DNA from 2 places in the Brevibacillus sp. YAE8 genome. Region 2 is predicted to be linked to the other one. Evidence: riboswitches for the same ligand, from Rfam matches in the RefSeq annotation. Region 2 holds a riboswitch; the other holds the start of a gene.
The links. A riboswitch is a leader RNA that binds a small molecule or an ion and turns the genes downstream of it on or off. The one in region 2 is predicted to bind glycine.
Positions count from the first base shown of each region.

Region 1: linked by a shared signal. The riboswitch ahead of gcvT (glycine cleavage system aminomethyltransferase GcvT) and the one ahead of AC27IT_RS05020 (iron-sulfur cluster biosynthesis family protein) in region 2 are both predicted to bind glycine.

Region 1 covers NZ_BAAIYG010000003.1:274,938-282,125, forward strand. Annotated here, with positions in the region: gene gcvPA (aminomethyl-transferring glycine dehydrogenase subunit GcvPA) at 1-1,153, opposite strand, end outside; gene gcvT (glycine cleavage system aminomethyltransferase GcvT) at 1,197-2,300, opposite strand; glycine riboswitch at 2,392-2,508, opposite strand; glycine riboswitch at 2,509-2,605, opposite strand; gene AC27IT_RS06810 (DEAD/DEAH box helicase) at 2,826-4,526, shown strand; gene AC27IT_RS06815 (YqhG family protein) at 4,563-5,684, shown strand; gene AC27IT_RS06820 (hypothetical protein) at 5,789-6,637, shown strand; gene AC27IT_RS06825 (YkuS family protein) at 6,751-7,005, opposite strand; gene AC27IT_RS06830 (YqzE family protein) at 7,042-7,188, opposite strand, start outside.
Region 2 covers NZ_BAAIYG010000002.1:449,957-457,144, forward strand. Annotated here, with positions in the region: gene lpdA (dihydrolipoyl dehydrogenase) at 1-588, opposite strand, end outside; gene AC27IT_RS05020 (iron-sulfur cluster biosynthesis family protein) at 728-1,066, opposite strand; glycine riboswitch at 1,332-1,436, opposite strand; gene AC27IT_RS05025 (VOC family protein) at 1,713-2,129, opposite strand; gene AC27IT_RS05030 (hypothetical protein) at 2,329-2,493, shown strand; gene AC27IT_RS05035 (enolase-like domain-containing protein) at 2,625-3,035, opposite strand; partial or broken gene AC27IT_RS05040 (YfcC family protein) at 3,062-4,486, opposite strand; gene AC27IT_RS05045 (ABC transporter substrate-binding protein) at 5,283-6,233, shown strand; gene AC27IT_RS05050 (YebC/PmpR family DNA-binding transcriptional regulator) at 6,605-7,188, opposite strand, start outside.

The sequences.
Region 1 (7,188 bases), on a different contig from region 2:
TGAAGAATGGAGCGGCAAAGACCACTTCCAGACCTTTTGCCTGCAGCGCTTGCTTGGCGTAATGCGCTTTTTGCAAGTTCATCATCGCCATTTCCTGTACGCCCTGTTTTCCGAGCGCAGTCAGGGTGATCGCAGCCGCCAGTGCCAACAGAGCCTGGTTGGAGCAAATGTTCGAAGTCGCTTTTTCACGACGGATATGCTGTTCACGAGCTTGCAGCGTCAGTACGAAACCGCGCTTGCCGTTCTCGTCTTTGGTTTGCCCGACGATCCGGCCTGGCATTTTGCGCATCAGCTTGGTAGTCGTTGCGAAATATCCGCAGTGTGGTCCGCCAAACGATGCCGGAATGCCGAACGGTTGCATATCGCCCACCACGATGTCAGCGCCCAGTTTGCCTGGCGCTTCCAATACGCCCAGCGCAAGCGGGTTGGAAGAAACGATGAACAGAGCGCCTTTGCCATGAGCAATCGGCTCGACCGCTGCCAAGTCTTCCACGTTTCCGAAGAAGTTAGGATATTGCACGATAACGGCCGCTGTGTTTTCGTCAATCAGCGCTTCCAGAGCTTGTGTGTCGGTTACGCCGTCGTTGTTGATGCCGACTTCAACCAGCTCTACGCCTTGACCGTACGCGTATGTTTTCAGAACGCCGCGCGCTTCCGGGTGCACAGCACGGGAAACGATGACGCGCTTTTTGCCAGTGTGACCAGCCGCCATCATCGCCGCTTCTGCCAAGGAAGTCGCTCCGTCGTACATGGAGGAGTTCGCTACTTCCATTCCGGTCAGTTCACACACCATAGTCTGGAATTCAAAAATGGCTTGCAGCTCGCCCTGGCTGATTTCAGGCTGGTAAGGCGTATAGGCGGTAAAAAATTCTCCGCGCAGCAACATGTGGTTGACTGTGCTTGGCGCATAGTGCTGGTAAACGCCAGCACCCAAAAAGTTGACGTGCGTGCTGAAGTTCACGTTTTGATTAGCCAGACGCGTGAAGTATTTCACCAGATCAGGCTCGGACAGAGCTTCCGGAATGTTCAGCGCCCCTTTGAAGCGCACTTCTTCCGGGATGTCTGCAAACAGTTCTTCTACACTGGAAATGCCGAGAGTTTCAAGCATTTCGCGCTTGTCCTGATCGGTTTGGGGCAGGTAGCGGTATTTCACGAACGTTGTCCTCCTCAAAATAGGATGTATAGTGGGCGATTGCTTAGTTTTTCGGACGTTTATAAAACGGAGCGGCGACAACCTCTGCTTTGAGGCGTTTTCCGCGAATTTCCACTTCCAGTTGGGTGCCAAGCGCCGCATGTTCGCTTTTCACGAGCGCCAATCCGACGTTTTTCTTCAAGGTAGGGGACTGCGTGCCTGTCGTCACTTCGCCCACCAGCTCTTCGCCGACGTAGACCGGATAGTGCGTGCGCGGAATGCCGCGGTCGATCATCTCGATGCCGACGAGCTTGAGCGGCGCGCCGTTTTCTTTTTGCGCCTTGAGCACCTCTTGGCCGATGAACGGCACTTCTTTGTCCACCTTCACCGCGAAGCCGATGCCTGCTTCAATCGGCGTGATGTCCTTGCTCAGCTCCTGGCCGTACAGCGGCAGCTTCGCTTCGAAGCGCAGCGTGTCGCGCGCGCCAAGTCCGCAAGGCAGAAGCCCGTCTTCCTTGCCCGCTTCAAGCAACGCGTCCCACAGTTCAGCGGCACGCTCTGCAGGCAGGTAAATTTCAAAGCCGTCCTCGCCTGTATAGCCTGTGCGGGATACCAGAGCGGAAATGCCAGCGACCTCTACGTCGCGCTCGAAACGGAAGAAGCCGATTTTCGACAGGTCTGTGGCGGTCAGCTTTTGCAAAATCGACTCGGCCAAAGGCCCTTGAATGGCGATTTGCGCCGTTTGCGGCGAAATGTTTTCAATCGTGACACCCGGAATCAGGTGCTCTTCCAGCCATGCATAGTCTTTGTCAATGTTTCCTGCGTTGATGACAAGCAGGTAATGGTCGTCCGCGTATTTGTAAACGAGCAGATCGTCGACCGTACCGCCGTCCGGGTAGCAGAGCACGCTGTACTGCGCTTGCCCGACAGCCAGCTTGGACACGTCGTTGGTGGTGACGCGCTGCAAGTATTCGAGCGCACTCTCGCCTTTTACGTCTACTTCTCCCATGTGGGATACATCAAACAGACCTGCTTTCGTCCGAACGGCCTCGTGCTCCTGGCCAATGCTGGAAAACTGTACAGGCAGCTCCCAGCCGCCGAAGTCGATTGTCTTGGCGCCGTATTTTGCGTAGGAATCAAACAGTGGCGTTCTTTTCAGATTGGACATGTGTGGCACCTCCCAAAAACTGTTAGTCGGCATTTCTCCCCATGAAAAAACAGAGGCGAAAAAACGGGTACACCAAAAGAACGGTGCCCATTTCTCCTCCTCTGTCCTTGGTACCTGAGAGTTACCTTGCCAATCAAGCGCGGCGGGGATCACCGCGCTTGCAAGTTTCCCCTTTGGTGGCTCCGATTTCGAGCTCTCTCCAGAGTTGCGTCCAGTAGAGGTTCTTTTGCCTGAGAGATTCACCGTTCCCGGCTTGCTCCTTCGGCGCTGCAGTGGTTCGCGCAGTCTCTCCCTGCTACTATCATTCGCGTTGGTTAGATGGTCATACATAAGTTTTTGCTATGATTTCCATACTAATGAATGAACTTCCTCTATATCCTACCATGAGAGTCCGCCGTTGAAAATATGCAAATTAACAGTCAGATCAAGAAATACTTAACAAAATGATGAACACGATCATAAATGTTAAGTTTTTTGATAAAGCGCATGAAAGTTATGGCAGAGCTGTGTAAAGGAGTAACGTATATGCCGAATATTCCTGTTTCATTTGACACGAGCTGGATATCCCCGCTGACGGAGCGAATGCACGAAGACGGCCCCTGGGACAAGTGGGAGCTGTTCAAGCTGGCGCTGGAAGCGGAAGAGGCCATGGCTGTTCGCGAGTTCGATCAGTTGCAATGCCTGAAATACTTGCCGCTGCTCTCCCCGTTTCCCCACCAGTTGCAAACGGCGGAGCGAGTGCTCAACGACATGCGCGGACGCGCGATCCTCGCCGACGAGGTCGGACTGGGCAAGACGATCGAAGCCGGGCTGATTATGAAGGAGTACATGGTCAGGGGCCTGGCGAAAAAAATTCTCGTGCTCGTCCCCGCCTCCCTCGTCATCCAATGGACGAAGGAGTTGCAGCAAAAATTCGGGATTCCCGCCGTGGCGCAAAAAAAGGAGTACATGTGGCGGCAGCATGAAGTCGTCGTCGCCTCCATCGACACGGCGAAACGAGATCCGCACCGCCGCCACGTCCTCGACATCGACTACGACATGCTGATTATCGACGAGGCGCACAAGCTGAAAAACAAGCGGACGCGAAACTATCAGTTCGTGAAGGAAATTCGCAAAAAATATTGCCTGCTGCTCACGGCTACGCCGATCCAGAACGAAATGGACGAGCTGTACAACCTGATTAATTTGTTGAAGCCGGGGCACCTCGGCCACTCCACGTCGTTTTCCTCCAATTACGTCGAAGGAAAGCGACAGTCGAAAAACAGCGACAAATTGCGCGAAGAAATTGAAAAGGTGATGATTCGCAACAAGCGAAGCGACGGCGGCATCCAGTTCACCAGTCGCCGCGTCCAGTCGATTCCGATTGAGCTGTCGCAGGAAGAGATGGAGCTGTACGAGGGCGTCACCCGCTTTGTGCGCGACCAGTACCAGACAGGAGCTGGCCTGTTCAACTCGCTCGCCTTGATTACGTTGCAGCGCGAGGTTTGCTCCAGCAAGGAAGCCTCGTTCATGACACTGTACAACATGCACCAGCGCACCAGCGAAGACTCCCCCCTGCGCGGCCGAATTTTGGAGCTGGTGGAGATGATTAAGCGGATCGAGACGCATTCCAAGGCGGCCAAAACGGTCGAGCTGATCCAGGAGATCAACGACAAAGTCATCATTTTCACCGAGTACCGGGCGACGCAAAACTACCTGCAAAAATATTTGCATGACCACGGCATTACTTCTGTGCCGTTTCGCGGCGGCTTCAAGCGCAGCAAAAAAGACTGGATGACCGATTTGTTTCAAAACCGCGCGCAAGTACTGATCGCCACAGAGGCTGGCGGGGAAGGGATCAACCTGCAGTTTTGCAACCAGGTCATCAACTACGACATGCCGTGGAACCCGATGCGCGTCGAGCAGCGGATCGGCCGTGTCCACCGTCTCGGCCAGAAGCGGGACGTGCACATTTACAATTTGTCCACCGTCGGCACGATTGAGGAGCACATTTTGAAGCTGCTGTACGAAAAAATCGACCTGTTCGAGATGGTCATCGGCGAGCTGGACGACATCGTGGAGCGGCTGAATCTCAACTCGTCGCTGGAAGAAAATTTGACGCAGATCATCATGGATTCCAAATCGGCCCGCGAAATGGCGTTGAAGCTCGACAACATGGGCCACGCCATCCGCGCCAGCAGACAACAGCACGCATCCCCTGCCCTGTCGGAAGCGGCAGAGCAGTAGCAGAAAAAACGCACACAAGAAAAGAGGTTTCTCCTGATGCAAGCCAACCAGGTCAGGCAATTTGTAGAGCGCTACCTCGCGACTTTTTCCGCGCACATCGTCGAAGCCCACCCGGATTACTTGACGGTCAAGCTTCCGGTCGAGGTCGACAAGGATATCGGCAACCGCCCGTTTTACTGGAGCTGGGTCGACAAAATGAACCTGGCCTACCAGCCGCTCGTGCTCACCTTTGCGTTTCACCCGGACCGGATGCCGGACGGGCTGCGGGCCGAGCATCTGCATCTGGGCGCTGCGCGCATGCAGCAAATTTTTGCCTCGGCGAAAAAGCACGGGCGCTTTTTATGCATGTACGAGCAAAATACCGCTTCCTTGCCAAGCACCGGCAAGCGTCGCTCCACGCCGCTCGTTCCCTGGCTCGGGCTCAACCTGAAAGTATCGCTCATCTGCGACAAGCGGCGCGACATCATGCTCTATCTCGGGATCAACCTGCATCAGCCGCGCCTCGTGCACGACTTTTCCTCGTTTTTGTTTCAGTTGACGCTTGCGCCCGCGATCCCGGACTACTTTTACACGCTCGACCGGAAGCTGTCTGTGGAAGACGCGCTGGAGCTGGCCCGGCAGGAGGTCGATGCGGTCATCGCGCAGGAAGACCAGGAGTGGGCCGTAGAGGCGCGGGCGCGACTGACGGAGGAGCTGGACATCCTCGCCGCCTACTACGAAGAGCTGGCCCGACGAGAGCCGCCTGCCGAACAGAGCGAGACAGAAGCAGCCGAGGCGGAAGCGGTAGAGTCCCCGGAGCAAAAAGCCTCGATCCCGCTGCCTGCGCGCGACGCCGTCCCCGCCAGGGAGGCTGTTGTCGAAGCTGCGCAGACGCTTGACGAATACCGCTCTTCCGGCGGGCGAATCCTCGACTTTTTACGTGCCAATGGCGTCCAGGTGACGCCGCGCGAGGAAATCAACCAGGAGGAATGGAAAAAAAGCACGCCGGAAGAAGAAAAACAGCGGCGGATGGACGAGCTGCGCTGGCAGTACGAGCCGCGCATCGAGGTTCATTTTATTAACGGCGGACTGTTTTACTTGCACTCTGCTCCGCCTGTCATTAAAGCGCATCCGGCAAAAACGGTGCGCCATCTCCCCGCATCCGGGCGAATCATGTAAAAGATCAGCGAGAAGAAGTGCTGCGGAACTGACAAGTTGCAACAAATCTTTTTGTCATAGCTGGTTACAATAGGAATAAGCTTAGCCTGTACAAAAGGTGGTGCATGTTTGTGACCAGACGATTCCTCCCCCTTCTCGGGGTGCTCTTGTCTTTTGCGTTGCTCGCCTGGCCTGTCCACGCAGAGGAGAGCTGGGACAAAGAGTTTCACGCCCAAATCCAGACGTGGATGAACGAACTCGCCAACCGCGATCCGCAATTCAAGGAGTGGCAAAAAGCCGATACAGAAGTGCAGACGCTCGGCCCGAATCAACATCAGTGGCTGGTCAGCATCAAAAAAGCAGACAGACAGGTAGGGTACCTGGTCGTGGGAGAGGCCGTCGAAGCGCCTGCCCAGGAAAAATTCGTGCTGTTGGAATACGGGGTCGGGGAATACATTTTGTTCGACGATGCCTTTGCCCCGCGGGAAATTGCCGCAGAGCCTGTCTACGACGGATTCGCTTCCCACTGGCTGATCGCCCGCCAGTCGTCGCCGCAACTGGTGAACGCCAAAACAGGCGAAGCGTACCCCGCTTCCTTCGCCGCAAACGAGCCAGTCTTTCGCAGCCTGGCTGCGCAAAATCTGGTACAGACCGGGCAGCGGCTAACAGAGACGCGCATCCTGCAGCGGGCGCAAAGAGATCCGTTCGACCAGATCGGCTGGGTCAGCCAGTTGTACGGGGACAGCGCAATTTCATGGCCGCAGTTGTGGCAGCAGCAAAGCGATGCACCCGTGACGCTGACCGTTCCGCTGTACCACTCCCAGGTGCTCGCCCCGTTCGTCGTCGGCTCGCTTCATTTGTGGAACGATCAAAACGCTTACGTGGGAGTATGGGATGAAGGACTGCGCTTTGTCCCCTACGCTTACGCTGACAAGGTCGGAAAATTTTACGTAGCGGGACAGCCGCAGAGCTGATCCGTCGCTTTTGGCAAAAAAACAAGCTCCCTGCCAGTCGCTGGCGGAGAGCTTGTTTTTGATTGGGCTGCGCATGCTTGTCTAGCGAAGGCGCAGCCTTTGGCTTTTTTCGATCAATGATGATCGGTTGGGGAAAGGCGTTCGTGTACGGCATGAAAAACTTCATTGGCCGTCATTCCCTCTGCATTGATTACCGACGCACCTGTAATCGTCTTGTTCTGATCGCCCAAGACGTTTATATCCTGACCCGTAATCACGATCGCGTCGACCACCTGTTGCCAGTTTCCCAAATCGACGACATCATAGCCGTTATCGCACAGCATTTTGCGAATCTGGGAAAGGGACTTTTCTACCGCTACTCTCGCCATACGCACCGCACCCTCCGTCCGCTTACCAAGGTAGGATTATTTGCGCCACAACAGCCGGATCGACATAGGGATCGCCCCGAACCAGCGTGCCGACCAAGGCTCACGCGGAGCCTTTCGCTGACGCCGTTCATCTTTTGGCGTATCCATGTACTGGACAAACAATTTCGTCAGGTACTTCAAATA
Region 2 (7,188 bases):
CGCAAACGTCTGCCCCAACTCGATCCCGATATAGCCTCCACCGATCACCAGCAAGCTTTCTGGCAGCTTGGCGAGCGCGAGCATTTCCGTCGAGGACAAGATGCGGCCCTGGAATGGAAAGGCTTTCAATTCGACCGGACGCGAGCCTGTCGCGAGAATCCCGTGCCGGAAGCGGTACTGCGTCGTCTCTGCCCCGTTTTTGACCTCGACCAGATTGGCGTCCACGAGCTTGGCTTCCCCCTGGAGCCGCTTGATCTTGTTGCCTTTGAAAAGCGAGCTGACCCCGCCCGTCAATTTGTCGATCACGCTCTGCTTCCACGCCTGGACTTTGGCAAAATCAACGCTTACTTCCGCTGCTGTGAGGCCGATTCCCGCCGATTGCGTCATCGCCTCGTACTGATGCGCCGCCGAGATCAGCGCCTTGGAAGGAATGCACCCGCGGTTCAGGCACACGCCGCCAACCGTATCTTTTTCCACAATCGCGACCTGCTTGCCGAGCTGTGCCGCCCGGATCGCCGCCACGTAGCCTCCTGGTCCTGCGCCGATCACGAGGACGTCCAGTTGTTCTGCATTGCCGTTCTCTGTCATGGCTTCTCTCCACCTGTTTCTCTATTTTTGTAAAAAAGCGTGCGTCTCCCGTTTTTTGCCTGGCGCCTATACGCCCAAAAAACAGCGGACTACTTGCTTGCGTTCTGTAGAGCAGCCAGGAGCGCTTTTTTTGTCCGCTTTAGCTGCGCCCCACGGCGAGCCGATCCGCAAAGGCTTCGTCCGGGCTGGACAAGGCAAAGCCGCGTGCAGGGTCGTAGTCGAGCGTCAGCACGTCGCCCAGATGCCGTTTGGTCAACCGATCCATGCATACCGGAATGCCGTGTTGATACACAAGCGTGTCGTTTTTCCGCAGTTCATCGACTGCCAACTGCACAAAAAATCCGCAGCCGCAGTCGCCCGAGATCACGACGTCGATCCTGAGCGCCGTATCGTTTGGAAAGTGGAGCTTTTTCAGCTCCGCTTGCGCCGCTTCCTTGATCGTAAGCTCCATGTTCGTTTTCGCCTGCTCCTTTCCCATCGCGCCATCTTTCGCTCGTGTCCGTCTCTGGCAGTACGGTCATGACCGTTTTTCTCTCTGATCGGGGGTGAAAACTGTTGAGCGTAAGCGGTCGCATCCCCTTTTTTTGGAAAAAAGCCGAGCTTTTTTCCATAGAAAAAGGACAGAGGAAAGATAGAGTGACGATACTCTACCTTTCCTCTGTCCTTTTTACCTGAGAGTTTAACTCCTGAGTCGGTCCAGGAGTATTCCCCTTGGGTGGCTTTGTCAGCGCTCTCCAGAGGTGCGTCCGATTGTAGTATCTGGTACCTGAGAGATTAATCCCAAGGGTTTTATGGGACTTGCTCCTTCGGTGCTAAACCGTCCGTTTAGTCTCTCCTACAATCATCATCCGCCGCTATTCACTTGTTGGATAACATTGACTTTAGTAAAGCATACTCGTTCTGCCGATGTCAATTCTGAAAAAAATTATTATTCAGTTAAAGTTATTCTTTGTCGCTGATGCGCCCATGTCGCCGCTGGCTGCGCAAAAGCAAGCCCGTTTGCGAAACGAGATCCAAGCATTTATTCCCCGGGAAAAGCGGCGGCGGAAGCTTCCCCTCTTTTGCTCTCGCGCCAAAAAGGCAAAAAGCGAAACCGCTGCTTTTTGCCCTTGTTCTGTCGCCTGTTATTGCTGTGCCGCCGCAGCCTCATCCATGTACACAAACTCCCACAGATGCCCGTCCAGATCGAAAAAGCTCCAACTGTACATGAAGCCGTGGTCCACCGGGTCATTCGCCGGCTTCGCCCCTGCCTCGTACGCCTTGTTCACGATCTCGTCAACCTGCTCCCGGCTCTCTGCCGACAGCGCCACGATGACCTCCATGCTTTTCGCCGTATCGGTGACGTCCTTTTTCGTAAACGTCTGGAAAAATTGCTCTACCAGCAGCATCGTGTAAATGTTTTCCCCGATCACCAGACAAGCCGCGTTCTGATCCGTGAATTGCGGATTAAATTCATAGCCGAGTGCAGAAAAAAAGTCGATCGATTGGTTCAAATCTTTTACCGGCAAATTGACAAAAATTTGTTTCGATTGCAGTGCCATCTGTATCCCCTCTTTTCGGAAGTGTGCGTGAGACTTAGCTGTATCGTAGCATTTTTCGGATGGGCGATGCTTCTTCCAAATTGCTATGAATGGCAGTGAGCGCAAGTCCGCGGGAAAAAACGGCTCTGTCTCCCGCCTGTTTGCGGATAAGCAAAGGCGTTCTTGCCAACAGTAACATGTCGAAGGGAGGTGACGATAGATGGGAGCAAAAGGCAACGAACATCACGAGAGCAAGCGCGAACTGCCAGGCTTGCACCTTTCTTCGCTGGATGAGGAGCAAATCGAGAAACAGCACCAGTTTCAGATGTTTCCGACGCCCGATGAACAGCAAGCTTCTGAAGTCATTCGGGAGCTGAAAGATTAATGTTCGCGGCACTTGTTCTGCTACGTTTTCCTTGACGATAGCCGTATATGCCCCGTTTTGAAACGATTGCAGCGAGCAAAAAGCCAGGGTGTTTGCTTCCCTGGCTTTTGCCGTTCACCGTTTTTGCTTGTTCAGGACAGAACAGCGGAAAAGACGCTCAGCTCACGCACGACACGCTCATCCACCTCGACGCCCAGCCCCGGCCGCTCGCTCAGCAGCAGCCGATTCTGCTCGTAATGAAGCTGCCCAGATGGCGCGTAGCAGACCGCTTCTGCCATGAGCCGGTGAATGTTTTCAATGTGAAACGGATTTTTCCCGATCACCAGCGGCGCGATGTCTTTTGCCAGCATCTCGTACGTGCTGTGAAAAGTCTCGCCCGTGACGTGCGGGTCCGGCATGCCTTCACCGTAGCCCACAAGCCCTGTGTCCGTCGTCAGTTTGACGATGATGCTCGGAAGCTCGCGAAACTCGTCATAGGCGACGATAAACGGCCGGATCAACGGAAGCTGGGTCGCAAACAGTTCCACCGAAACAATTTTCAAAGAGAATCCCTCCATCTTTTCTTTTGTCAAAACGGGCCGTAGTGCATGAAGTTCGCCACGATAACCGCTACAAGCCCGATCGCGAACTGGGTCAAAATCAACGGCAAAATCCACTTCGCCCAGCGAATCCACAGAATGCCCGCGAGCGCCAGCCCCGCCATGAAATAGCCGGAGGTCGGGAAAATAATGTTGCCGATCCCGCCCGCAAGCGAGAAGGACAACACGGCTGTCTGCCTCGTCACTCCGACCAGATCGGCCAATGGCGCCATGATCGGCATGGTGAGCGCGGCTTGTCCGCTGCCGGACGGCACGACGAAGTGAATCAACGCTTGCAAAATATACATTCCGGCAGCACTGAGCACGGGCGGAATCTCGTGCAGCATCCCGGCTGCGTGGAACAACAGCGTGTCGATGACGTGCCCATCCCCCAGCACGACCAGCGTCGCTCTCGACAGCCCGATAATGAGCGCGCCGGTGAGCATGCCGGCTGCCCCTTTCATGAACGACTCGATCAGTTGGTCGGCCGACATGCGCGAAATCAGCGTAATGACGATGGCTAAAATGACAAACAAGGCAGAAATTTCGGTAATGTACCATTGGAATTGCAGCACGCCGTAGATCAAGGCGACAAAGTTGAGCAAAAAGCAGATCAGCACCTATTTGTGCGTTTGGGACAACGGCTGGTCGTCCGCAGGCGCGAGGGCGGAAGCGGAAGTCGCATTCGCCGCAATGCCTTCGCCGTAAAAGCCGAGGGAAGGATCTTTTTTGACCTTCATCGCGTAGCGGTAAATGAAGCCGACAGACACCGCGTACATGATGACGAACAGGACGATGCGGTAGCCGATCCCGGAGAAGATCGGGAGCTGGGCAATCCCTTGGGCGATTCCGACCGTAAACGGATTCATGATCGCCGTCGTAAAGCCGATGGAAGCGCCTACCAGCACAATCGCCGTTCCCGTGATGACATCGAAGCCGAGCGAAACTGCGAGCGGCACCAAAATCGGGATGTAGGCCAGCGTTTCCTCCGCCATCCCCGTAAAAGCACCCGCAAAGGCGAAGAAAAGCATCATGATCGGGATGAGCCACTTATCCTTGTTCCCGAGCTTTTTGGACAGCGAGCGGATAAAGGCGTCTACCGCCCCCGTCGCCGTCAACACGCCAAACGCCCCTCCGATAATCAGCACGAAGAAAATGATTTCTCCCGCGTCCACCATCCCGGTATGAATCGCGCTGAACAGCGCAAAGACGGAAACAGGCGTCTGTTCCAGCGGTTGAAACGATTGCGGATCGACGACGCCTCGTCCGTTCACCTCCACGCGGGCGTATTCTCCTGCGGGCACGACGTGGGTGAGAAACGTCGCAACCAGCAGTACGCCGAACAACAGCACGAAGACGTTGATTCCCCGCTTGCGCCGCGCTGCCTGATCTGTGTTGTTTGCCAGCACTTTCAGCTCCCCCTTTTTCACTATTCTGTCTTTTTATCGTAGTCGATTTGTCCAGGCATGAAAAATGAGGTTATTCAATGATAACGATAAAAAAATCCACACTTAATCGCTGTTCTCTTCTCCGAGGCAAAAGTCCCTAAGACCCGTTGAGAATCCTTCCACGAGATTCTTTCAATAGCTTTTTCAGTCGAACAAACCACTGCAAGCCACTGACGAGGAAAGAGGAGAAATCCGCGAAGCTCTTTGGGATCCCAAGAAGCTCCCGCGATTTCTCCTCTTTCCTCGCCTCCGCAAAAGCCGCGATGAAGACCCAAACAACAGCGCCGAACAACCGCCAAAAGTAACGGATTTTCGAATATCATGCGAAGATTAACTAGCGAAGTAAAACGTAACAGCATACTTAATCGCTGGTTCTCTTCTCCGAGGCAAAAGCCCCTACGATCTGTTGAGAATCCTTCCATGAGATTCTTTCAAAGGTTTTTCAGCCAACAAACCACCGCAAGCCACTGATGATTGAGGCATTCCGCAACGACGTGGAATGTCTTCAAGTGGCGCAGCTCCATCTCCCATCCCCCCCCAAAAGCTCAGTTAGACTCTCGTTTTGGTCTGTATTTGTCCATCGTAGAGCATCTGCTGCGAACAGACAACAGGCAAACACCCCGTCACCGATGCATGGGATACGGGAGAATGTCTGAAAAAGTTCAGGAATGAAGCAGTCCGTCCTCATTCGGGTACCCTATAATTTACTGTGACGGCTTCTCTTGCAAAAAACAGACCAAGGTACGATCGGAGTGACGTAAAGATGTATAAAAAGCTACTGGCCATCCCTGTAACGGCTGTGTTTCTGTTGCTGGCAGCATGCGGTGCGAACGGGCCAGGAGGGCAAGCCGCAGGCGATCCTGCCGCAAAACCGACGCGTTCTATCCAGTATTTGGGCAACACATATAAAATCCCGGCGCGAACGAAGCAAATCGCCTTCGTCGAATCTCGCAGCAGCTTTGAAGATGCGCTTTTGACCGGCATCCCGCCGTTTGCCGCTACCGTAGAAAAAAGCGGTGCGTTCCCACAGGAATACGCCGCGATTACGCAAAATACGCAAAAGCTCCCCGCGGACATCGCGGACCACGTCGGCGACCTTGCCGCTTTGGGGCCGGATACGATCCTGACCTCCGACAAGACGTCCGAGGAAAAGCGCAGCAAGCTGGAAAGCGCAGCGTCGGTCATTCCCATCTCCTCGAATGGAGCGCATTGGGAAGACAACCTGCGGCTGCTTGCCGAGGTGCGCGGCAAAGACGCCAACGTCGATGCCATCGTGAGCAAGGTCCGGACGAATACGGAAAAAACGCGCGACAAGCTGGCTCCGCTCAAGGACAAAATCGTGCTGACCGCATGGTTTCACGAAGGCGCTTTTCTCGTCTATCCGAAAAACGAGCGGTACAACTATTTGCTCTATACCGATCTCGGGCTGGCGACCCCAAGCGTTGTAGAGCAAGCAAAAGAACCCGTGCCGCTTTCCCTCGCAGAGCTGGCACAGGCAGACCCGGATTATTTGTTCGTGATGGTCGACAAAAGCAGCGATCCCGACGCCGCCAAATCGTTCGAGCAGTTGAAGCAGCAGCCTGAATGGAGCAATCTGCGCGTGGTCCAAAGCGGCCAGGTGTACGAAAATGCCGTCAACCCCGGATTGGCCGGAGGCACGGCCTACAGCAACCAGTCGTTTTTGAACGCGCTGTCCGCGCGGCTGTTGAAATAAGTGTTTTACGGTTGGAGCATTTCGCGCGTATAAAAGCTGCAAATCGGATCATACTATATTCATCGAGCTCGGTGGTGTGTTTTCAAACAGGCTGTAGTCTTCTACGGAGGCGATGTGCCATGGATGATTTACACGATCACCTAGTGAGTAAAGGAAAACCGCAACACTGCTAACAGCTTCTAACTTCATACTGGAGGTAGATGCGTCGCACGTGATGATCGGTAACACCTCAAAACTAGCGAGCTCGATATATGCCGTCTCCTTTTAGGAGGCGGTTTTATTGTATAACGAACCCCCCCAGTTCGACTGGGGGTTTTCGTTATACAATAAGACCTTCGCCACCAATGCGGCAAAGGTCTTTCTCTCGTTGATTATTCGCCGAGATCGACGTTGTGGTACACTTGCTGCACATCGTCCAAATCTTCGAGGGCGTCGATCATTTTTTCAAACTGGGCTTGCGCCTCTTCGGAAAGCGTCACTTCGTTTTGCGCGAGCATGGTCAGCTCGGCGACAGTGAACTCGGTGATGCCTGCTTTTTTGAACGCTTCCTGCACGGCATGGTACTGCTCCGGCTCAGCGTAGACGATGACGGCTCCGTCTTCTTCCAAAATGTCGCGGACGTCTACTTCTGCTTCCATCAAAATTTCGAGCACTTCCTCGGCTGTTTTGCCTTCGAGGCCAAATACGGCCGTCGGGTCGAACATGTAGGCAACCGAGCCTGTCACACCCATGTTTCCGCCGTTTTTGTTGAAGGCGGCGCGCACTTCAGACGCGGTGCGGTTTACGTTGTTGGTCAGGGCGTCCACGATGACCATGGAGCCGTTTGGCCCGAAGCCTTCGTAGCGCAGTTCGCTGTAGTTTTCTTCGGCTCCGCCCTTCGCTTTTTCAATCGCGCGGTCGATAATGGCTTTCGGTACGCTGTATGTTTTGGCACGCTCCAGGACGACCTTCAGAG